One region of the Paenibacillus sp. D51F genome, then DNA from elsewhere that is predicted to be linked to it. Evidence: predicted binding sites of a transcription regulator. Region 1 holds the regulator's gene; each other region holds the start of a gene.
What was found. Region 1 encodes Rex, which represses fermentation and respiration genes when NADH is low (regulators of the CRP and FNR family bind a similar motif). Its sites were predicted from a motif close to TTGTGAAATATTTCACAA; they were not measured.
Positions count from the first base shown of each region.

Region 2: ACLBWT_RS10985 (DUF1641 domain-containing protein) is a predicted target of Rex. The motif match lies at 1,419-1,436, and genes of this name have one in related genera.
Region 3: nadA (quinolinate synthase NadA) is a predicted target of Rex. The motif match lies at 5,606-5,623, and genes of this name have one in related genera.

Region 1 covers NZ_JBKFAO010000002.1:47,589-55,653, forward strand. Annotated here, with positions in the region: gene ACLBWT_RS03665 (3-hydroxyacyl-CoA dehydrogenase family protein) at 1-465, opposite strand, end outside; gene ACLBWT_RS03670 (AAA family ATPase) at 685-2,184, opposite strand; gene ACLBWT_RS03675 (hypothetical protein) at 2,177-2,713, opposite strand; gene ACLBWT_RS03680 (cell wall elongation regulator TseB-like domain-containing protein) at 2,869-3,390, opposite strand; gene ACLBWT_RS03685 (amidohydrolase) at 3,390-4,688, opposite strand; gene ACLBWT_RS03690 (redox-sensing transcriptional repressor Rex) at 4,669-5,328, opposite strand; gene dinG (ATP-dependent DNA helicase DinG) at 5,325-8,065, opposite strand, start outside.
Region 2 covers NZ_JBKFAO010000005.1:46,524-54,588, reverse strand. Annotated here, with positions in the region: gene ACLBWT_RS10995 (ParM/StbA family protein) at 1-523, shown strand, start outside; gene ACLBWT_RS10990 (hypothetical protein) at 552-1,043, shown strand; gene ACLBWT_RS10985 (DUF1641 domain-containing protein) at 1,618-2,058, shown strand; gene ACLBWT_RS10980 (NAD(P)/FAD-dependent oxidoreductase) at 2,110-3,288, shown strand; gene ACLBWT_RS10975 (CsbD family protein) at 3,550-3,723, shown strand; gene ACLBWT_RS10970 (MFS transporter) at 4,071-5,357, shown strand; gene ACLBWT_RS10965 (hypothetical protein) at 5,586-5,813, shown strand; gene ACLBWT_RS10960 (hypothetical protein) at 5,839-6,216, shown strand; gene ACLBWT_RS10955 (YjcZ family sporulation protein) at 6,592-6,732, opposite strand; gene ACLBWT_RS10950 (hypothetical protein) at 6,843-6,974, opposite strand; gene ACLBWT_RS10945 (hypothetical protein) at 7,154-7,279, opposite strand; gene ACLBWT_RS10940 (hypothetical protein) at 7,355-7,477, shown strand; gene ACLBWT_RS10935 (hypothetical protein) at 7,496-7,636, opposite strand; gene ACLBWT_RS10930 (Leu/Phe/Val dehydrogenase) at 7,827-8,065, shown strand, end outside.
Region 3 covers NZ_JBKFAO010000018.1:41,023-49,087, forward strand. Annotated here, with positions in the region: gene ftsH (ATP-dependent zinc metalloprotease FtsH) at 1-216, shown strand, start outside; gene ACLBWT_RS21555 (BMP family lipoprotein) at 546-1,637, shown strand; gene ACLBWT_RS21560 (ABC transporter ATP-binding protein) at 1,718-3,259, shown strand; gene ACLBWT_RS21565 (ABC transporter permease) at 3,276-4,358, shown strand; gene ACLBWT_RS21570 (ABC transporter permease) at 4,359-5,315, shown strand; gene nadA (quinolinate synthase NadA) at 5,733-6,671, shown strand; gene nadB (L-aspartate oxidase) at 6,708-8,065, shown strand, end outside.

The sequences.
Region 1 (8,065 bases):
GCGCACGATCTCCACGAGATCCACCTTGAATACCGGATAAACGAAATGCATGCCGATTACCCGCTCCGGATGCGCGGTGACGCTGGCCAGCTCCGTCAGCGACAGCGTCGACGTGTTGCTTGCCAGAATGACCGATGGCGGACAAGCCTTGTCGACGGCGCGGAACACTTCCTTCTTCGCGTCGAGGTCTTCGGTGATCGTCTCGATGATGAGCTCGCATTGGGACAGGTCTTCGATCGCCGACACGCCATGGATCCGTCCCAGGATCAGCTTCTTCTCCGCTTGGGTCAGCGCCCATTTCTCGATCTGCTTGTCGAGGCTGACTCCGATATTGTCCAGGCCGGACTTCAGCCTTTCATCCGACAGTTCCAGCAGATAGACGTCCAACCCTTTGTATGAAAGCATCTCGGCGATGCTCTGTCCCATCGTGCCGGCGCCGATCACTCCGATCTTTCTGTAATTCACAGTATGGTCTCTCCTATTCCCTGTATCTATAAAGTACCCTTTATTATAACGTTCCGACGGCTGCCGACACAACTTGACACCGTTCTTTTCCGCTATAAAAATCCGGGCTGTTCCAGCTCCATTCAACCATTCGTTCCCATATTGCCGCCGAATCGATGCAAATGAAAAAAGAGACGGCATACTCCGTCTCTTTTTTGAATGCCTGCCCGCCGCTCCCGCTTACGCGCTGAGGCTCTCCTCGGATGCGATGAGCTTGCGGAACTGCTCGCCGCCGAGCGTCTCGCGGTCGATCAGGATGTTCAGGCAATGCGTGAACAGCTGCCGTCTTGCGGCCAGCATTTCCTTGACCCGGCTCATGAGGCCGTCCAGAACGCTGCCGGATATTTGGGCCCAGCGGTCCGGCGTCATCATCCTGTCCTCAATGATGCCCACTTCGGTCAAGCCGCATTCCACCATCGTCCGGACAATATTGAGCGACTGCTCGAAGTCGTTGCGGGAGCCGGTGCTGCGGCCGCCGTAGAACATCTCCTCCGCGGCCGCGCCGGCAAGAGCGATCATGATCTGGGCTTCCAGATAGTCCTTCGTGTACAGATAATGGTCGTCGCTCGGGTTGTGGCGCACGTAGCCGAGCGCTCCGCCGCGCGGCGCGAGCGCGACCTGGGATACGCTGCCCGGACGAAGCAGCTCCGCCGCGATCGCATGGCCGAGCTCGTGGATCGCCACCCGCTCCCGCTCTTCCTTGGTGGACTCGCGGTCTGTCTTCTCGCCCATCATGACCTTGTCGATCGCCATCGTCAAATGATGCTGCTCGACAAGCGCCAATCCTTCGCGCATCGCATAGATCGCGCCTTCGTTCAGGACGCTTTCGAGCTGGGCGCCGGAAAATCCAAACGACTCCTCGGCGATTTTTTCCATATTTACTTCGTCATGAAGTGGTTTGTTTTTGGAATGGATGTTTAAGATATGAAGACGGCCCTTCTTGTCCGGGAGATCGACGCCGATATGGCGGTCGAACCGTCCTGGGCGCAGCAGCGCCGAATCCAGCATCTCCTTGCGGTTCGTCGCCGCGATGAGGAGGATGCGGGGCGCCTCGTTCGTATGGATGCCGTCCATCTCCGTCAGCAGCTGGTTGAGCGTCTGGTCATACTCCCGATGCGAGCCGCCGTCGCGCTTGCCTCCGATGACATCGATCTCGTCGATGAAGATGACCGCATTCTTCTTGCCTTCCTTGCCGGCCTTCTTGCGGGCTTCCTTGAACAGATCGCGTATCCGGCCCGCTCCGACGCCGACATACATCTCCACGAATTCGCTGCCCGATGCGGCCAGATAGACGGAATCCGTATAATGGGCGGCCGCCTTGGCCATCAGCGTCTTGCCTGTTCCGGGAGGACCGGTAAGCAGGATGCCCTTCATCGGGCGGATGCCGAGCTTGCTGATCTCCTCATGCTTGACCAGAAAGTCGAGCGCCTCGACCAGCTCCCCTTTGGCACGATCCTGTCCTCCGATATCGTCGAAGGAGAACGGCGTCGAGCCTTTCACACGAGCCTCTCTGCGGCCTCCGGCCGCTGCCAGTTGTCCTTTGGACTTGAGCGCGAACAGCAGCACGCCCGCGAGCGCAAGCGCAAGCAGAAGAGGAATGATATTCACGCCCCGGAACAACAGAAACGCAAACAGCGAGACCAGAACTCCCCCGCCTATCTCGATGCTGTACTTAGGCATTCGTCCAAACCCCCATTCGCTCGCCGGCTCTAGGCAGAATTACATATTTCGTATCGGTGCCGAGCTCCAGCGTCACATATACGTTGCTGTCATCGATCGAGGTGGCAGTCTTGAGGCCCGGCGTCGTGCGTTCGATTTCCTTCAATGCATCCGGTATTTCGGAATAGCGGCGGTTCTCCATCGCTTCGGCGACTGTGAACAGCTGGCTTGTCCAGATGGAGTCCAGCTTGGGCTGCGAGCTCTGATCGACCGTAATGACGAGCTTGCGTCCTTCAAGCCATTTGGCGCTGCGATCGGCAATCTGGTCATGAATGCCCCGCAGATCTGCTCCGGCGCCCAGCTTCAGGCGTACGGTCAACGAGTCTTTGGAAAGGGTCGGGACGGCAGAGACGACACCCGGCAGCGAATCCACTGCAGATTGCAGCGGACGCTCCACGACGGCCTGGTCATAGGCATACCAGCCGCCGAAAAACAAGGCTGCGGAAATGGCGATCGTGGTCAAAAAAGGCACAAGCCTTACTTTGATCAAAACAAAAGCCCCCTTTATGAAAATCGAAGCGACGGCACTGAAGCCATCCTCTTCGTCTACTTTGCTTCATGCGTATACGGATTAGTATATCACATTTGCTATACGAAGAGTATATCACATCGATATTCATAGAGGAGGCGGTAATCGTTACAACTTTAGGAAGCTTTTTTTGTCGTCAGCGAGTACGTGGTGATATAGTCGCCGTTCTGATAACGATAGAAATCATAGTAATAGCGGGTTTGCCCCTGCTTGCGGGTATAGAACACTTCCCATGCCGGCTGTCCGCCGATCATGCCTGCCCGGACATGATGGATGTCGGCGTCCGGAACGCGCTGCTTGAAGATGCTGCGGATATCGCCTTCCTTGCGGCTTGACGCCATGTCCAGCAGAAGCGGCTCCCCTTTTTCGGGAAGCCAGGCGATTACTTCCTGTCCCTCGGCATTTTTGCCGCGGACGACCCATACCGGCGCATCCCATACGTATTTCTCTGCCGAGGAGGTTTCCTTGAGTCCTGCCTTCTGCTGGGCGAGCTTCTCGGCCTGCAGCTGCGCAGCCCATATCGGACGCTGGAAGCTCCGGTACTCGGCATGCAGACACACGAGCAGCAGTACAACAAGCGCGGAGATCCACAGCGTCCAGCCGCGCCTGCTCATGAGGCCGCGCCGCCGGCGCGCCATCAGTTCCCCGTCAGCCTGCCGTAGCAGGCCTGGGCTTCATGCTTGATCCGCTCTTCGTCAAGCAGCGTGCTGACGCCGTTCTTGACGACTTGGATGCCGTCCACCCATACGTGGACGACATCGCGGCCGGAGCCGCTGTAGGCAAGATGGGAGACCAGATCGGACTGAGGATAGAAATGCGGCTGATCCGTGTCGATCGCGATGAAATCAGCCTTCATCCCTGCTTGCAGCGCGCCGAGCCGCGGCTGGCGGATCGTAGCGGCTCCGCCGAGAGTAGCCAGCTTCAGCGCTTCGGCCGCCGGCACGACAGTCGGATTGCCGGATACTCCCTTGTGGATCAGAGCCGCAAGCCGGATCTCGTCGAACAGGTCGAGGTTGTTGTTGCTGGCTGCGCTGTCGGTGCCGAGCGATACGGTGACGCCGGCCCGGAGCAGATCCGGAACGCGGGCGACGCCGCTGGCAAGCTTGAGGTTGCTGGCAGGGTTATGCGACACGGCCGCGCCTCTGGCGGCAAGCAGCTCGATCTCCGCATCGGTGAGATGGACGGCATGGGCGACAAATGCAGGACGAGAGAAGAAGCCGAGCTTGTCCAGATGCTCGACAGGCCGCAGGCCGTACTCGCGGACGTTCTGCTCCACTTCGGCTGCCGTCTCCGACATATGCGTGTGCATCGGAAGATCGAGATCATGCGCGGCCTGAACGAATTTTTCGATGAACGCGGGCGGACAAGTGTACGGAGCATGCGGGCTCATCATGGTCATGATGCGGCCATCCGCCTGGCCGTTCCAATCCTTGGCGAACCGGACCGCTTCATCCAGCTTCTGGAGCTGCACGTCTTCCGGGCACAGCCCGATGGCTCCGCGCATCAGAACGCCTCTCATGCCGGACTGCTCGACGACTTTGGCGACTTCATCCATCCGGTCGTACATGTCGACGAACGTCGTCGTACCCGACTTGAGCATTTCCAGCACGGCCAGCGAGGTTCCCCACCGGACGTCCTCGTCCCGGAACTTCGCTTCCATCGGCCACATGTAATCCTGCAGCCATGTCTGCAGCGCCTCGTCGTCGGAATAACCGCGAAGCAGCGACATCGCCGCATGGCCGTGCGTGTTGATCAGCCCCGGCATGAACGCGAGGCGGCTGCCGTCGATCTTGACTCCGATCCCGTCGGCATCGGCCGGGCGTTCTTCCCCTATGTAGGCGATCAGCCCGTCCTCGACGACCATATGTCCCTTCAGTACGGGACTTCTTTCGTCCATTGTGACGAAGGTCCCGTTTTCAATCCACCATTTGCTCATGTTCGGTTCCTTCCTTATCCATGTAATAGGCGAGGCTCAGCAGCTGGGTCGTAAAATCGGCATAATGGATCCGGACCTTCTCCGGAGCCTTGAGCACGACCGGGGCAAAATTGAGGATCCCCTTGACGCCGGCCGCGATGAACCGGTCCGCGACGTTCTGAGCCTCCGCTGCCGGCACCGTAATGATGCCGATCTGAATATCCTGTTCCTGCACGGCCTGCTGCAGCCGCTCGATCGGCTGCACCTCGAGCGAGTTGATCCGGGTGCCGATCTTGGCCGGATTGGCATCGAACACCGCGGTGATTTTCATATTGTCCTTCAAATAAGTGCTGTAGTTGCATAAGGCATGCCCCAGATTGCCGGCCCCTACGAGCGCGACAAGCATCACTTGATCCAGCTTGAGGATGCCTCTGATCTTCTCGATCAGGTAGTTGACGTCATACCCGACGCCCTTGCGTCCGAATTCCCCGAAATAGGCCAGGTCCTTGCGGATCTGAGCCGGATTGAGCTCGAGCTTGAGGCCCAGCTCCTGCGAGCTGACGGTCTGCACGTCGCGCACATGAAGCTCGCCCAGCACTTGCAAATAAACGGGGAGCCGGCGGACGACCGCCTCCGATATCGCTTTTCCCTGCTTGCTCATTGCCGGACCGCCTCCTTGGAGTCTTCGGACAGCCATTCCCTCATTCTCGGAACGAACTGATCCGCATGCATATGTTCAATTTTAGGTCCAGGCAGCGAATAAAGGAAGTGTTTTCCATAAAACGTCTCGATGACTCTCGTATCGTAAATAAGGACGATCCCTTTGTCCCGGGAAGTTCGAATCAGCCGTCCGAACCCTTGCTTGAAGCGGATGACCGCCTGCGGCACGGACAGCTTCATGAACGGATTCTGTCCGGATTCCTGAAGCATCTCCGCCTTCGCTTCTTGAAGCGGATGGTTCGGCGGCTGGAACGGCAGGCGGACGATGGCCAGGCAGATGAGCGCGTCGCCGGGAATGTCGACCCCTTCCCAGAAGCTGCTCGTTCCGAGCAGCACGGATTCGGGCTGCTGCCGGAAGCGGCGGGTAAGCTTGCTGCGGTTGCTGCTGTCGAGCCCTTGCCCAAGCACTTGAATGCCGGAGCCCTGGAGGGCTTCCTTCAGCGGATCGTACACCTGCTTCAGCATCCGGTAGCTTGTAAACAGAACGAGCATCCGCCCTCCGGTTTCGCGGGCCGCTTCCGACAAGGAGGCGACTAGGGCGCTGAGGTAGGCCGGATCGGCCGCGGCTCCCTTGACCGCCGGGAAGTTCCGCGGAATCATGACGAGCGCCTGGGAGCGGTAATGGAACGGCGAGGGCAGAAGCACGGTGCGCGAGCGGCGCTCGTCCGCCATATTCAGTCCCAGCTGCTCGGCGGCGTATTGGAACGACTTCTGCACGCTCAGCGTAGCGGACGTGATGACGACGCTCTTCTTGCTGTCGAAGAAATATTCCCGGATCTGCCCGCTGACATCCGCCGGTACGGTGTTGAGCTGGATGCTCTTCGTCCGCGCGGAAGGATTGGACTCGATCCAGTACACCATCTCCGGCTTGTCCGCCCGCACGAACAAGCGCAGCTCGTCCCGGATGCGTCCGGCATCCTTGACCGCTCCGGCCAGATCCGTCAGCATGCCTTGCAGCACCGTATCGTCCAGCTTGTCCTTCATGTCCGAGAGCATCTTGTCAAGAACCTTGATCGTCCGGTTCATTTCCTTGAAGTAGATGCCTTCCTCGTTCTGGATCGGCTCCCACTGGCTCGGCAGGCTGCCCGGCTTGAGGCGAAGGACGCTCTGCCCCGTCTCGGTCTGGCCTCCTCCGGAAGAGGCGGATGCCAGCGACTGGAGCTGCTCGAATACCGTCTCCCAGCTGTCCTTGAGCGAGCCGAAGCGCGGGATGATCTCGTCCAGCTGCTCCGTCCATTTGGGCACTTCGTCTTCGCTCTCCCCCTGGATGTGGGAGCGGAGCTGCGGCAGCAGGCCGCTGCGCGAATCCTTGGCAAGCCGGTTCGCCAGGTTCAAGAACGAGTAGAAGCTCAGCTGCTGTCCCAGATGCTTGCCGGCCACTTCCTCCACCTGATGCCCCTCGTCGATGACGAGATACTCATAAGACGGAAGAAGGCGGTGATCGGCTCTAATATCGGTAAATAAAAGCGAATGGTTCGTAATGATGACGTCGGCGAGATTCGCTTCCTGCTTGGCCCGGTGATAGAAGCAGCGCTTAAACCACGGGCATGCCCGGTTCAAGCAGGAATCGGCGTCGCTCGATACGGTATTCCAGAATTCCCCTCCGCGATTGCCGAAGTTGATCTCTTCCTGGTCTCCCGTCTCCGTCTCGCCCAGCCAGACGATCATCTGGGACGCCGTCTGCCGCTCCTCGGCCGTTGCGGCGAAGTCGAGCGACTGGATTTTGGTTTCGAACTTGCGGAGGCAGATATAGTTGCCTCTCCCCTTGAACACGCTGGCGCGGAAGTCGAAAGGAAGCACCTGCTTGAGCAGCGGCAAATCCCTCTGCCTGAGCTGCTCCTGCAGATTGATCGTATGGGTGCTGACGACAATCTTCCGTTCGTTCTTGACGCCGAAGTAAAGGGAAGGGATCAAGTAGCCGAGCGATTTGCCCGTGCCTGTCCCGGCTTCAATCAGCAGATGCCGGTTGTTCTCGAAGGCGTCGTTCACCTCGCGGAACATCGTCTGCTGGGCTTCGCGCTCCTCATAGTCCGGGAACAAGGCGGTGAAGCCTTCCCGCACCTGCTCCAGATAGTCCTCGAAGCCGACGCCTTCAAGCGGCTTGTCGTTTCCTTCGTTGCGAGGCGGCTCCTCTTCCGTCCACTCTCCAGCCTTCATGGCGAACTGGCGGAAATATCGGTGGCTGTCGGTATCTAGAGCGGTGGACGCTTCCCGTAGAGCCAGCTCCTCGCGCAGCATCCACCCGAGATCGTTGTCGGCGCTCAGCATCACGAACCGCTGGAGCGTCAGCAGCGGCAGGCCGCGCAGCTTCTTCACGCATTCGGCGAACAGGATCGCCGTCGCCATCGCGTCGCTGTCCGCGCGATGATGCTGATCGTGGCGGATGCCGAACTGCTCGGAGACAGCCCCGAGCTGATAGGAGCTCAGGGAAGGATAGAGCATGCGGAGAAGTTCGACGGTATCGAGCTTTCTGCCGTCGAACGGCGAATAGCCTGCCCTGTCGAGAGCCATATTAAGGAAACCGGCATCGAAGGATACATTATGGCCGATCAGCACGGCATCCTGAAGCAGCGGAATCATCTCCAGCAGAAGATCGTCGGGCTCGGGCGCATCCGCCACCATGGCGTCGTCAATGCCGGTAAGCTGGGTGATGAAGGCTGGGATCGGTCCGCTAGGGC
Region 2 (8,065 bases), on a different contig from region 1:
GCGAGTCCTTCATACGGATATCGGCGACGGATCGACGGAATATCCGATTACCGAGGGCAACAAGTTCCTGCGCCAATTCGTGCACGGCAGCCATCATGGCGCCGGCTATGCGATCGAGGAAGCGCTGGACGACTTCAACCGCCTCGTGCATCTGCCGGACAGCCCGCGCCAGTTCTTCAGCGACGTCATCAAGAACCCGGCGCACAAGTACCATAGCCGGGCCATCCAGACGCTGCGCCGTCCGCTGGAAGGACAAGCCCGCCACATCGTGCAGAACATCCGCAAGCAGCTGACCAAGGCACGCAACGAGATCGACGTCATCTGCGTGTACGGCGGCGGCAGCGTCCTGATGAAGCCGATTCTGCAGCCGATGCTTGAGGAGCTGTGCGAGGAGCGCGAGATCAAGCTTCTGTACATACCGGCCGAGCATGCCGTCACGATGAATGCCGAGGGATTGGACGCCTTCGTGCGCGGCAAGATCTTCGAAGCGCTCAAGTCGAAAGGTCCTAAGCAGCCGGCATAGGCGAGAAGGGTACAGGGGGTGAAGCCGGGTGAAGAAGATCAAGCAGCCCGGAGAGAATATCAGCCTGAAAACGAAAAAGAACGAATCCCCCGATGTGATGGAATGGATCAACGGCCAGTCCAATCTGATGGATTCAATCCGTTATCTGGTTGAAAACGAGATCCGCGAGCATGGCGTGCGGAATCTGCAGCTGCTCATTCCGGCCGAGAGGGGAACCTTGGTCGCCGGAAGCGGAGCGGGCATTGGCACGGCGGCCGCGCTGGCGGTTGTTCCGGCGGCAGCCGAGGAAGCCGGCGCAGGTCGACGCGAGAGTGCGGCGGCGGCCGAAGCCGAAGCGCCCGTTGCCGGAGAGCTTCCGGCAACGGAGGCGGAAGAGCCGGCAACGGAGGCGGAGGAGCCGGCAGCCGTCGGCGAAGCACCGCAGCCGGAGCCGAGCCCGGCCGAGCAGGAGCCCGGCGCCGAGCAAGCCGCGGCGGCGGAAGACGATATCGACGACGACGATATCGACAGCTGGATGTAAGCAGGTCCCCGGGGCAGCTCCCATCAGCGGAGCGGTCCCGGGGATTTTTTTGCCCATAGGAATGATTTCCTTATGGACTGAAATCCGCAGATTCCATCCAATCCGGACCGTGCTCCGCGGATTGATCAGGCACAACGACCGGCCCTTGTTGGTAATTCAGACATGAGTAGGCAATATTGCGCCATAATAAGAGCGTACCCGTAATTTTCTTTTGCAGTTGCAGCCGTTAAGTTGTAAACTATCGGTAGAAGTTCCGTGCCGACCGCCTGGCCGACAACGATAAGGTAGTCTTTGACTCACTCGACGTTTTCTCGGTGCCCAGGCTGGAAGCGGCCGTTTTTTTGCGCAATAACATTTTTCAAGGCTTGGACTGATATGTGAATTTTGGTACAAACTCAGACTTGCCTGAGATCGTATTATTCCGCAACGAGGCTGCTCCCATTCGCTGTGCGCATGATGACAACGTCCCCGCCCTCGGCCGCGACCCTGCGGAAGTTGACAGCAGCGGACGCAAGGAATCGCGGACAACCGAGGGACGGAACCGCATTTCCAGAGCAAAGGAGGAAGTAATTCCATGTCCGAAAACCAACCAACTCAAGCGGTGGCGACTCAAGAGCCATCCGCGGCGGTACAGCAGCGCGATATCCTCGACCAGCTCATGAAGCCGGAAGTTCAGGAGTCCCTTACGGTACTTGTGGATAATCTTCCGAAGCTGGCCGAAATCGTCACGCTCATGACCAAATCCTACGATGTAGCCAAGTCGCTCGCGACGGACAAAGTGCTCATCAACGACTTCGGAGGCGGTCTCGGCGAGATGGTGAAGCCGATCGTCGACAAGACCAAGACAGTCGCTCAAGCGGCTATCGAAGCCGGCGACCAAGTCAGCCACGAGTCTTCCAGCGTAGGCCTCTTCGGCCTGCTGCGCATGCTTAAGGACCCGAACGTCCAGCGCACGCTGCGCTTCACGCAGGCATTCCTGGACAATCTCGGCGAAAAGCAGAAAAACCAAAACTAACCCGCGCACTCCCCGCGGGGAGGCTGCATAGAACGTGAACGGAGGATGAACATGGCGAAGCATATTCTTATCCTGGGCGGCGGCTACGGCGGCCTGCTGGCCGCTACGACGGCACGCACGCACTTTACGCCGCAGGAAGCCCAGATTACCGTTGTCAACCGGATCAACGCGCACCAAATCATCACCGAGCTGCACCGTCTTGCCGTCGGCAACCTGTCCGAAGGCAATGTGGCGCTTCCGCTGGACAAGCTGCTGCGCGGCAAAGACATCGACCTGAAAATCGGCGAAGTCGCAGAAATCAAGCCGGACGAGAAGCAAGTGAAGCTGTCTACCGGCACGACTCTTTCCTACGATGCGCTTGTTGTCGCACTGGGCAGCGAGACGGCATTCTTCGGCATTCCAGGCCTGCAGGAGCACAGCTTCACGCTGAAATCCGTTGCAGACGCGAACAAGCTGAAAGCCCATGTCGAAGCTTCCGTGGCGAAGTACAAGCAGTCCGGCAACAAAGCCGACCTGACCTTCGTCGTCGGCGGCGGCGGCCTGACGGGCATCGAGCTTGTGGGCGAATTCGCCGACATGCTGCCCGGCCTCGTGAAAAAACACGGCATCAGCTATGACGAAGTATCCCTGTACTGCGTCGAGGCAGCTCCTACGATCCTACCTGGCTTCCCGGCCGAGCTGGTCGAGCGTGCGACGACTTCCCTCGAGAAGCGCGGCGTCGTGTTCAAAACCGGCCTGCCGATCACGGAAATGAAAGGCACGACCGTTTCCTTGAAGGACGGCAGCACGATCGAATCGAGCACGGTCATCTGGACGGGCGGCGTGCAAGGCACGGCAGTCGTGGCCAACTCCGGCATCGAAGTCAACCGCGGCCGCGCCACGGTTACGGAAGGCCTGCAGTCCACCTCGCATCCGGATGTATTCATCGCCGGAGACAGCGCTGTAGTCATGGGTCCGGAAGGACGTCCGTTCCCTCCTACGGCTCAGCTGGCTTGGCAGATGGGCGAGCTCATCGGCGCCAACATCTATGCTTACTTCAACGGCCATCAGCTAGACTCGTTCTCCCCGGTCTTCTCCGGCACGCTCGGTTCGCTCGGCCGCAAGGACGCGATCGGCACGATCGGCGGCAACCAGACCCGCCTCAAAGGCTTGCCGGCAACGCTGATGAAGGAAGCTTCCAACATCCGCTACCTGTCGCATATCAACGGCCTGTTCTCCCTGGCTTACTGATCCGTGCGCATCCGGGGCCTACCCGGATAATGCCGCATGGAAGAACCGCATGGATGCCCTCCATGCGGTTCTTTTTCATTCCCGGGAAGGACGATGCCGAATGCATGCCCATCCCAATGTGAGGAATACCGGGATGCAGCGCCAAGTCGGGAGCTTGTTATCTTCCTTGCAGGCCGCCACGGATTTTTATCTCCGTTTAACCTGGGGTGATGGCGGGTAAAGAGCACTATAACCGCTACAACAGGAAAAGGAGCGATAACCATGGCAGACGGACTTAGCGATAAAGTGAAGGGCACAGTCAACAAGGTGAAAGGCGAAGCCAAGGACCAATGGGGCAACGCTACCGACAACCACAAGCTTCAAGCGGAAGGGAAGCTGGATAAAGCCAAAGGCGAAGTCCAGGAAAAGGTCGGAGAGTTCAAAGACCGGCATTGAAGATGAAGCGAGCAAAGATCCTTGCCTCCAAATGGAGCAGGGGTCTTTTTTTTGCATGCAGACAACCTTTCTCGCCTAAGATTATCTATTATGCTTGGAGTTTGGCGTGGGGTTGAGCTGGAATTCCAGGCCGGCTCATGCAGAGCATCCTGACTTCTTGAACGGATCCTAGGAGAAACAGCCGCTATTATGGACTTACCGTCGCTTGGGAGATCCGCAGGAGGAGCGGGCGCTCCGTCTGCGGGAGGAGGCGCAGTTCCATCTCACGCCGCTGGGAGACGACTCTGCCGGGTTCTATAATGAGGTCAATTGACAACTAAATTATGGAACCGAAAGGATGACCTGCCTTGAAGGACTTGATTCGCAACGGGGTGTTCATGCGCCTGTTTCTCGCTACAGTCTGCTCTCAGCTGGCTTCTACAATCGGAGCGATGGCGTTCGCCTTTTATATGCTCGATCGGTTTTCCTCCCAGCCCGCTTATGCTTCCATCGCTGAAATGCTCTACTCCGCGCCTACCGTCTTCGTTTTTCTGTTTATCGGAGTGCTCGCAGACCGCTTTGACCGCAAGAAGATCGCAGAGAATACCGGATGGATCCGCACCGGATTGTCGCTCTGCATGCTGGGGGCTTTGGCTGCTGGGGTGTGGCTGCCGATCATCTTCCTGATCCTATTCGTTCGGGCCGGTGTGACCAAGTTCTATGCCCCTGCCGAAACAGCGATGATTCAAGGCATTCTGAAGGAAGACCAGTACGTGAAGGCCTCGGGACTGAACCAATCCGTATTCGGAGTGTTCATGCTTTTCGGAACGGGTATAGGAGCCTTTGTGTACCATACCGTCGGCATTATGGGCGCGGTCATTATCGATACGGTCGGTTTCCTGCTTACGGCTCTCCTTGTCCGCTCGCTGAAGCTGCCCGTCGAGGTGACGCTGCCGAACGGCAAGCAGCCGCTCTCCTCCCTCAATATGAGATCGGTATGGAGTGATTTCAGCATCGGCTTCCGGTATATTTTCAGCCGCAAGCTTCTGATCGCTTTGATATCCGGCTTTGCATTGTTCGGATTGATCAACGGCTCCTTCGCGATCCTGCCCATGCTGACAATGAAATACCATCTGGCCCCGGACAACTATCAGCTGTATGCCTCGCTATTCTCCGTATTTCTCGGCATCGGCTTCCTGGCAGGGAGCGCGCTGGGCTCCATGCTGATCGATAAATTCAACATGCATCAAGTTCTCATCGCATGCGTCCTGACATCCGGTCTGATCGCCTTGGTTCTGGGCTTTGTATCTTCTCCTTGGATATACCTCACTCTAATTCTGGTGATGGGAATCATCCTTGCCCCGCTTAACATCGTCATCGGCGGCTGGCTGCCCAAGCTGGTGGAGCCTTCCAAGATGGGGCGCGTGAGCGCCTGGATCGATCCCATCATGATGGCCGGACAGACGCTGATGCTCGGCCTCATCGCTTGGCTGTACCCCTCGCATTTCACGCTGCTGGGGCTGTACCTGTTCATAGCTGTGCTGCTGCTGCTGACCTTCGTCATCTATATCTTCACGCTTCCCCGCTTTGTCCGCGAAGAAGAAGGGGCTGCCCGCAACGACAGGAAGGGGACGGCTGTTGAAACCGGGCTCTAATCTTCGGGAGGGAGAGGCATTTCGGCGGTTTAATGGCAAATGGCAGCTTGGAAGGCTCTTGAATCCGTTCGTTGAAGTCCAGGTAAGAGTTTAATGTTCGGAATATTCACAGTCTCTCCCTCTTTTTCCCCGCTATATTTGCCAAAAAAGCCTAAATGACCTTGTTTCCCCGTTCAATTTCTCCGATATCCGTTCGTTTGTGCGGTTTTTGTTGAATGATGACGTCTTATGCGCGGTTTTCTGCGATCTTCCCTTTGCCTGATCGCCATCATGACCGATTTGCTGAGATTTGCTGAGCAGCCTCATCGTCACCTCGTCGTCGGTTTTCATCCGGTTTGTTCGCTGCCGCCGTTTTCTTCCTTCGCCTCGACCGAATTGGTTTTCGTCGAGATCGGCCCGTTCCCTGCGACGGGTCTTTTTGTTTCGTCAAGTTCAAAATTCGATCCAAGGAATTAAAGTGTCTAAATTGAACATGTACTAAATGACGATAAAAGGCATTCGGCCTTTGAGGATAGGATTTTTAAATAGAATTGATTTATACACATTAAACTTTAAAACATGGAATATGGGTGCTTTGGACTTGGCTCTGGATGCAAGGATAGAGCGATGGATATGTCCGCTGATCGTTTGTCGTCTGGCCGCTGGAAGATTGGTGGAGTTTGGTCGTCTGGTCGATCTGGCGGGTGCATCCGTGGGACCAATGCATTCTCATGGTGATCAATCGCTGCTGTCCATGGACGATCCAATCCGGACGTGGGATGCAATCATTCGGGAGGGAGGGGCGACCAAGAGGGAAAAGTCTCTGGGAGAGGGATATGGGGAGCTGAAACCGATCGGAAAATCTCTCTTCAGTAATTAATGTTCGTATTTATCCGGTTCTCTCCCTCTTTTTGAAATCATATCGAGCCAATAAAGCCCAATTACGGTCGTTTTGCCGTTCATTCCTGCCGTTTTTCGTTTTTTTATGCGCTTTTTGTTGAAATGCCCCGATTTTCAGCCTGTATTATCCATATCGAATTTATACTTGCATTCAGAAGGCGGCTTTCATTTTTCGGATCGATGATTCCATCTATGTATCGGCGATTCGAAGCCATGCTTTATGGCCAGGGATTGAATCGATTAATTTCAGATTAATTTAAAAGTTTAAATGGTGCAATTTCCAACCCTTCCCGCATGGCGGAAAGGGTTGGTTTTGTTCCGCAGAACATTGATTGCTATGGGGGATAAGGGGCGACTAGCAAAGGAATGCGCGGCTGATGATGACCAGCAGGATGAAGAGAACCAGAATGGCGCCCATACTCGAGTAACCCCAGCCGCCGCCATAGCCGCAGCCTGCGCCTACGCCGCCAACTGCTCCGCCAACTCCGTAAGACATGTGCAAATCCCCCTTTGGTTTAAAAAGCTATTTTATGATTGTTGCCATCGTGATGTTTGAGCGGGAGGTACAATTATGCGCGAGCCCAGCTGCACCTTCCTCATGCTATGCTAATAGAGGAAAGCCCGGCTGATGATAACCAGCAGAATGAAGAGAACAAGGATGGCTCCTGTGTTCGTCCACACACCACCGTATCCGACTCCTCCGCAGCCTGCTCCTGCTTCGCCAACGCCGTAAGACATTTGTCAAATCCCCTTTCGCTTTAGATAACACATCATACGTGGGAGCGGACCGGGATGTTTGGGCAAGAAGGTCATTCGACGAGAAATGGGCATGCACGCCAATGAAACCTTCGGCGGCATTCATGAGACCATGGGCAGACGCCGGCTCGCGAGCGATCCGACGTCTGCCCAGGAATTGCTTAGTAGCAGAAAATGCTGCTGATGATGACCAGCAGAATGAAGAGAACCAGAATGATTCCGGTGTTGTTTACGCCATAGCGAGCGGCTTCAACTTTTACTTCCGCGCCTTCTACATATTCAGACATGTCAAAACTCCTTTGCAGTAGAATGATACATTGTATGAGCTGCGGCTGCATGCCGATTGGACGGGAAGGACAAATGTGCGCTTGGTTACGTTCGCGGTCGAATCCGGCTTCAAGCCGAATCAGATCGAGAAGAAAAAGCCTCCTGAAGGCAGCCTTCAGGAGGCTTTTGGTCTCTGGTTCCAGTTCAATTATGCGTGAAACCTGCCCAGGCCTAGACTAATACAGGAATGCGCGGCTGATGATAACCAGCAGGATGAAGAGAACCAGAATGGCGCCCGTGCTCGAGTAACCCCAGCCGCCGCCATAGCCGCAGCCTGCGCCTACGCCGCCAACTGCTCCGCCAACTCCGTAAGACATGTGTCAAATCCCCTTTCTTGTGGTATGCCACATCATACGGCGTGTGCACCCGTGATGTTTGGGCGGGAGGTGCAATTGTGCATATGCTGATTTAAGGGTGCTGCCCATGCGGTACAAGCCTCGACTGGGCATATCGGAAATGATCCTCGCATAGAAATGTAGTCCTTTCAGGGGCGAGGAGGAACAGCGCATGACTATTTTCCGGGAAATAATCGGCTGCGGCTTCGAGCAGATCGCCTTCTGCCACGATGCGGAGAGCGGTCTGAGAGCCATTGTCGCCATTCATAGCACGGCGGCAGGACCTTCCCTTGGCGGATGCCGGTACATGACATACGGTGATGAGGAAGACGCCCTGCAGGATGCGATGCGTCTCGCACGGGGCATGACGTATAAAAACGCCGCCTACAAGCTCCCTTACGGGGGAGGGAA
Region 3 (8,065 bases), on a different contig from region 1:
GGCTCCGAGAACGGCGACGGTTCGGGCAGCGGCGACGCAGGCGGCGAAGAACCTTCCAGCGAGCCGACGATCGACACGATCGGCGGTGTCAAGATCCGCATCCAGCCTCGCGATCCCGGCGAAGGATCGACTGCAGGCGAGAGCATTACTGACGCCAATACAGGCGGCTCCGACATCGGCGGAGACGGTACCGGCAGCGGTCCGGACAAAGTCTAAGTTATCGATTGAAACCTTGCAGCCCTCATGCACAATTGTGCATGAGGGCTGTTGCTTATGCTCAGGCGGTCCGGTATAATATCCGAGGGTGAGGGAAAGGTAACAGGGTAGAAATAATTCCCTCTGTAAGGGCTATGTAAGTTTTATAGATGAATAGAGGTCATATTTATCCAATTTATTTCATGAAAAATGAAAATGCTTTGGATTATTCAGATGTAAATGCTTTCACCGTGTAAGTTTTAATAACATTTTCTCATTGACTCTTATTGATTATAGGCTATAATAACTATATCCAATCAAAACGTATAGGACAGGGGAGAAATACACAGATGAAATGGACAAGCAAGCCGTTCCAAGTGCTGAGTGTATCTGCGCTCGCTATGATGCTCGTTGTTTCCGGTTGCGGTTCGAAGAATAATAACAACTCCGAGAATGCGGGCGGAGCAGCGGGTACCAACACACCTGCCAATACGGAGAATGCAGGCGGCTCCAACGCCGACTACTCCAAGCTCAAGATCGGCATGGTTACGGACGGCGGCGGCATCAACGACAAGTCCTTCAACCAATCCGCTTGGGAAGGCCTCCAGAAGCTCGAGAAAGACACCGGCATCAAGGTAAAGGCTCTTGAATCGAAGGGCGACGCCGACTTCGAGCCTAACCTGAACACGCTGATCAAAGGCGGCTACGACCTCACTTGGGGCATCGGCTTCATGATGAATAAAGCGATGACCAATGTGGCCACTCAAAACCCGGATGCGAAGCTCGCGAGCATCGACTCCGTAGTAGACGCTCCTAACGTAGAATCTGTCATGTTCGCCGAGAACGAAGGCTCCTTCCTCGTCGGCGTCGTTGCGGGCCTGACGACCAAGACGAACAAAATCGGCTTCGTCGGCGGCGTAGAAGGGGACCTGATCGGCAAATTCGAAGCTGGCTTCACGGCTGGCGTGAAAGCTGTCAATCCGGATGCTACGGTAAAAGTCAGCTATGTGGGCGACTTCACGAAGCCTGACCTTGGCAAAGCGGCAGCAGCTACGATCTACAACGATGGCGCCGACATCATCTACCATGCAGCAGGCGGCAGCGGCAACGGCGTCTTCACCGAAGCCAAAGAGCGCGTCAGCAAAGGTCAAAAAGTATGGGTTATCGGCGTCGACAAAGACCAATCCGTCGACTTCGGCAATGACATCACGCTGACTTCCATGATCAAGCGCGTTGACCAAGCGGTAGAAATGGTTTCCAAAGATCTGGCCGACGGCAAATTCGAAGGCGGATCGACTCGTACGCTGAGCCTGAAAGACGGCGGCGTAGGTCTTCCTGAGAACAACCCTAACGTCCCTGAGGATGTAATGGCCAAAGTAAAAGAGTACGAAGCGAAAATTACGGGCGGAGAAATCACGGTACCAACCGCGCCAAGCAAGTAAGATTGTCCGAGCCCAAAGACAAGGCCAGCCTCTAGAGCCGGCCTTGTTCTTTTTGCCGTAAAAGGGAAGGAGATGCAAGGATGGAGCAAAGGCCGATCGTAGCAGAACTGAAAGGAATCACCAAGAGATTTCCCGGCATTGTCGCGAACGACAACATCAGCCTGCAGCTTGGAAAGGGAGAGATCCACGCCCTTCTAGGAGAGAACGGCGCCGGCAAGTCGACTCTCATGAATATCCTTTTCGGGCTCTATCAGCCTGACGAGGGGCATATCGAAATCAACGGCAGCCCCGTGGTTATCGACGGTGCCGGCAAGGCGATCGAGCTGCGGATCGGCATGGTCCATCAGCACTTCAAGCTGGTCAAGCCTTTTACAGTAGCGGAGAATATCATTTTGGGCAACGAGCCTACCAAAGGCGCTACGATCGATATCAAAAGCGCCAATGAACGCGTGAAGCAGATTTCCGAGCAGTACGGCCTGAAAGTGGATCCGCGCGTAAAGATCGAGGATATTACCGTAGGCATGCAGCAGCGGGTCGAAATTCTGAAGACGCTTTACCGCGGCGCGGACATTCTCATCTTCGACGAGCCTACAGCCGTTCTGACCGTTCAGGAGATCGAAGAGCTGATCGTCATTCTGCGCAATCTGGCTCGCGAAGGCAAATCGATCATTCTCATCACGCATAAGCTCAAGGAAATCATGGAGATTGCGGACACCTGCACCGTCATCCGGCGCGGCAAGGTCATCGGCACCGTTTCCGTGAAGGAATCCAACGAGCGCCAGCTGGCGGAAATGATGGTCGGCCGTTCGGTCAGCTTCCAAGTGGACAAGCAGAAGAGCAAGCCGGGCAAGCCGGTGCTGGAAGTGAAGGATCTGGTCGTTCCGGGCGAGCACGGCAAGCCGGTCGTCGACCATGTCACCTTCGACATCCGCGCAGGCGAAGTGTTCGGCATCGCCGGCGTCGACGGCAACGGACAGACGCAGCTCGTCGAGGCGATCACCGGCATGCGCAAGGCAAGCGGCGGCTCGGTGAAGGTGCTCGGCAAGGAATTGCTGGGAACCTCCGTACGTACGGTGACGGAAGCCGGCGTATCGCATATTCCCGAAGACAGGCACAAGCACGGTCTCGTGCTCGACTTCAGCGTCAGCGAGAATATGGTGCTGAACAACTATTACAAAGAGCCTTTTACCCACAAAGGTTTATTGAACTACAAGGCGATGGACCAGAACGCCAAGAAGCTCTCCGAGCAGTTCGACGTGCGGATGTCCGGCATCCATACGGAGGCCCGCTCCTTGTCGGGCGGCAACCAGCAGAAGGCGATCATCGCCCGGGAGCTTACCCGCGATCCGGAGCTGATCATCGCCGTGCAGCCGACTCGCGGTCTTGACGTCGGCGCCATCGAATTCGTGCACAAGCAGCTGATCGAAGCCCGCAACGAAGGCAAAGCGGTGCTGCTCGTCTCCTTCGAGCTGGAGGAGCTGTATGGCCTCTCCGACCGCCTAGCGGTCATCTATGAGGGACGGTTCATGGGCCAGATGGAAGCCGACGAGAAAAACGAAGAGCAAATCGGACTCATGATGGCGGGCAACGCCATGGGAGCCGGCGCCGGCCATACAGGCTGAGACAGGAGGACAACGGATGCAGCGTCTCAATCAAATCTTTACGAAACAGTCCACCTATGTTCCGATTCTGGCCATCATTCTCGGCCTGATCGTCGGCGCCATCGTCATGTGGATGGGCGGATTCAACCCTTTCGAAGCCTATAAAGCGATGCTGGTCAAAATTTTCGGGACAACCTATGACTTCGGCGAAGCCATCCGCCAGGTTACGCCGCTCATTTTCACCGGCTTGTCGGTTGCGTTCGCGTTCCGCGCGGGATTGTTCAATATCGGCGCGGAAGGCCAGTTCATCATGGGAATGACGGCCGCCACATGGGTCGGCATCAACACCGATCTGCCTTGGTTCATCCATCTTCCGCTGGCCGTTCTGGCAGGCGGCCTCGCAGGCGCAATCTGGTCGGGCCTTGCCGGCTGGCTCAAAGCGACTCGCGGAATCAACGAAGTCATTTCGACGATCATGCTGAACTGGATCGCTTATTACTTCGCGAACTTCATGGTTCGCGTCGTCATGATCGAGAAAGGGCAGAACCGCTCCCAGGATGTGCTGCCGTCGGCTTCGGCATCCATCGACTGGCTGTCCGCTCTGATGGACAATGCCCGCGTCCACTGGGGCACGGTCATCGCCCTGCTTTGCTCCGGTATTTTCTACTACATTCTTTGGAAGACCCGTCAAGGGTACGAGCTTCGCGCCAGCGGCCACAACGCGGATGCCGCTTTCTACGCGGGCATCAACGTCAAGGGCAGCATCGTCAAGGCGATGATGATCTCCGGCGCTTTCGCCGGTCTCGGCGGCGCCTTCGAGATTCTCGGCGTGTTCAAGTCCATGGCGGTCATGAACGCGCAGCCAGGCTACGGATTCGACGGCATCGCCGTTTCCCTGCTCGGCGGCAACAACCCGTTCGGCATCGTGTTCGGCGCGATTCTGTTCGGCTTCCTCAGCTACGGCTCGCAAGGCATGAACTTCGAGCTTGAGGTTCCGAACGAAATCATCCGGATCGTCATCGGCTCGGTCATCTTCTTCGTAGCCAGCCACGGCATCGTCAAATGGTTCCTCAAGCCGTTCTTCAAAAAACGGCGGGAAGAAAAGAAGGGGGCGGCGTAAATGGATCTTTTGGCTCAGTTGATCAACACGACGCTGGTCTTCTCGACCGCCCTGATTCTGGCCGCGCTCGGCGGCATCTTCTCGGAGCGCTCCGGCGTCGTCAACATCGGCCTTGAAGGCCTCATGATCGTCGGCGCGTTCAGCGCTGCCGTGTTCACGTATTTCTCCAGCGAATGGGGCTTCGGCGGCGGCTCGCCATGGTTCGGCCTCCTCATGGCGGTCGTCTGCGGCGTCATCTTCTCTCTGCTGCATGCGGTGGCTTCCATCACGCTGAAGGCCAACCAGGTCATTATCGGGGTCGTCATCAATATACTTGCTCTGGGCGCGACCATCTATCTGGTCAAGAGCCTGTTCGACGGCCAGGGCCAGTCGGAGAACCTGACCGGCATCGCCTTCACCAAATGGAACATTCCGGGCCTGTCCGATATCCCGTTCATCGGCGAAGCGCTGTTCAAGGCCTACCCGACCACGTACATCTGCTACGTGCTCGTGTTCCTGAGCTGGTTCGTCCTGTACCGGACCCGCTTCGGCCTGCGCCTGCGCGCCGTCGGCGAGCATCCGGGCGCGGCGGACACCGTCGGCATCAGCGTCACGAAGTACCGCTACATCGGCGTCATGCTGAGCGGCGCGTTCGCCGGTCTCGGCGGCGCGGCGATCTCGCTGACGACGACGTACGATTTCTCGCACACGACAATCAGCGGCCAGGGCTTCATCGCGATCGCGGCGATCATCTTCGGGCGCTGGCATCCGATCGGCGCGGCAGGGGCGGCCTTGTTCTTCGGCTTTGCCCAGGCTCTGCGGTTCCAAGCCCAGCTGTTCGAATGGTCCAAGGCCATTCCGAACGAGTTCCTGTACATGCTGCCTTACGTGCTCACGCTTCTGCTGCTCGCGTTCGCGGCGGGCAAGAACCGTGCTCCGGCGGCGGCGGGAGAGCCTTACGATCCCGGCAAGCGTTAATATCGACTCACAGCCTCTTGCATTCATATGCAAGAGGCTTTTTTTACAACCTCGAAAACGGAGAGAACAAGAAAGCAAGGAGGACGGCCATGTTGGCCATGCGTCAAAAAAAGGATTCCAGCCGCAGAAGCGATGGAGCTCTCTGCCCCCATTTTCACCGAAGGGACCTATAAGCTCCAGACAGCCGGTCATCCTTGAAAATCGCGGCTCCGCAAGCAAAATTCCTTGGTTGACAGCCTCGGAGCAGGGGTGTAAATTAGGTGGTACTGAATCGTCACATCTTATCAACATTGTGAATCATTTCACGAGTTAAAAGGGGCATCCGGCATGGAATGTCCGGATGGTTGAGCATACTATAACGGGTCCGCGCCTGCGTCGACGCAAGGCAGTGACGGACTTTGAAGGAGATGGATCGACGTGGAAGCTTTGGCTCTGGAGCGCAAGGCGGAACAGAACCGGGAACTGCGCGAGAGGCTGCTGCAGCTGAAGAAAGAACGCAACGCCATCATTCTCGCCCACTATTATCAGAGGGATGAAATTCAAGAGGTTGCCGATTTCCGGGGCGATTCGTTCCTGCTGGCGCAAAAGGCGGCAGAAACCGACGCGGATACGATCGTATTCTGCGGCGTCCACTTCATGGGCGAGAGCGCCAAGATTCTGGCTCCGGGCAAGACCGTCATCATTCCCGACGAGCGGGCCGGCTGCCCGATGGCCGACATGGTCAATGTCGAGGGCCTGCGCAAGCTGAAGGCGCAGCATCCCAATGCGAAGGTCGTCACCTATATCAACTCTTCGGCCGAGATCAAGGCGGAGACGGATATTTGCTGCACGTCGGCCAACGCCGTGAAGGTCGTCAACTCGGTCGACAGTGACGAGATCATCTGGGTGCCGGACAAGAACCTGGGCCATTATGTCCAGCAGAAGACCGACAAGAAGATGATCATCTGGGAAGGCTACTGCAATACCCATGACATGCTGACCGTCAAGGACGTCGAGGAGATGAAGGCCAAATACCCGAACGCGGAATTTGTCGTCCATCCCGAATGCCGTCCGGAAGTCGTCGAGCTCGGCGATTTTGTCGGAAGCACGACGGCCATCATCAAATATTGCAAGGAATCGCCCAATAAGGAATTCATCGTCGGAACCGAGGACGGCACCGGCTACCAGCTTCGTCTGGACAGCCCGGATAAGACGTTCCATTTCGCGACCAAATACCTGGTATGCCCCAACATGAAGGTCAACAACCTCAAGAAGCTTGTGCGCTGCCTGGAAAACATGTCTCCGCAAATCTATGTGCCGGATGCCGTTGCCGACAAGGCGCGTCTGTCCCTGGAGCGCATGCTGCTGGTGAAGTAGCATGCGCTACTCCCATGTCCGGAGGAGCTTGCACCTATGATACCTAGATATTTAGTCGATCTGAATCTCGACGAGCTGCCTGTCGTGGAGAAGGATGTCATCGTCATCGGGGCCGGCATTGCCGGTCTTTTTACCGCTATACGGGCCAGCGAACGCAATTCGGTCCTGATGATCACCAAGAAATCGCTCATGGACAGCAACACGCGCTACGCGCAGGGGGGCATTGCCGCCGTCATCTCCGACGAGGATTCTCCCGACTTCCATCTGGAGGATACGCTCGTGGCCGGCGCCGGCCTATGCGATCGCGACGCTGTGGAGGTGCTGGTGCATGAAGGGCCCAAGGGCGTGCGCAGCCTGATCGGCATGGGCACCCAATTCGACCTGGAGAACGGGGAGTTCGCCCTGACGAAGGAGGGCGCGCACAGCCAGCGGCGCATCCTGCACGCCAACGGCGACGCGACCGGCTTCGAGATCGTCCGCGCCTTGTCGGAGAAGGCGATGTCCGCCGAGAGGATCGAAGTGTGGGACGACCACTTCGCCATCGACCTCATCACGCGGGACAATGAATGCTGCGGCGCCCTTGTGCAGAAGCCGGACGGCAGCCGGGTATTCGTCCGCGGCAAGGCGACGATTCTGTGCACAGGCGGCACGGGACAGATGTTCCGGTATACGACCAATCCGGAAGTGGCGACCGGAGACGGCGTCGCGATGGCTTACCGTGCCGGAGCCTACATAAGAGACATGGAATTCATCCAGTTCCATCCGACGACGCTTTGCTATCCGGGCGCGCCCCGCTTCCTCATCTCGGAGGCTGTCCGCGGGGAAGGAGCGATTCTGCGCAACATCCACGGCGACCGCTTCATGGAGCGCTACCATCCGCAGCTGGAGCTGGCGCCGCGCGACGTCGTGGCCAATGCCATCGTCAGCGAGCTGGAGCAGACGCGGTCGACATTCGTCTATCTGGACGTGACGCATGAGTCGGAGGAGATGGTTCGCCACCGGTTCCCGACGATCTACGAAACCTGCCTGCAATACGGCCTCGATCTGACGACGGACTGGATTCCGGTCGCTCCGGCGGCTCATTATACGATGGGCGGCGTCAAGACGGATCTGAACGGAGAGACGAATCTCTCCCGCCTGTTCGCCTGCGGCGAAGTGTCTTCGACCGGCGTGCATGGCGCGAACCGGCTGGCGAGCAACTCGCTGTCGGAGGCGATCGTGTTCGGGCGCCGCATCATCCACCGCATCGAGGAGCTGCCGCCGCTTGAGGGCGCGGTTCATGTACGGGAAGAAAAGGAAGGGCATAGCGCCATCTCCAGACAGGCGGTCGTGGAGAAGCGGCTCAAGCTGCAGAAGGTCATGGTCCGATATGTCGGCTTGCGCCGCAGCTCGGA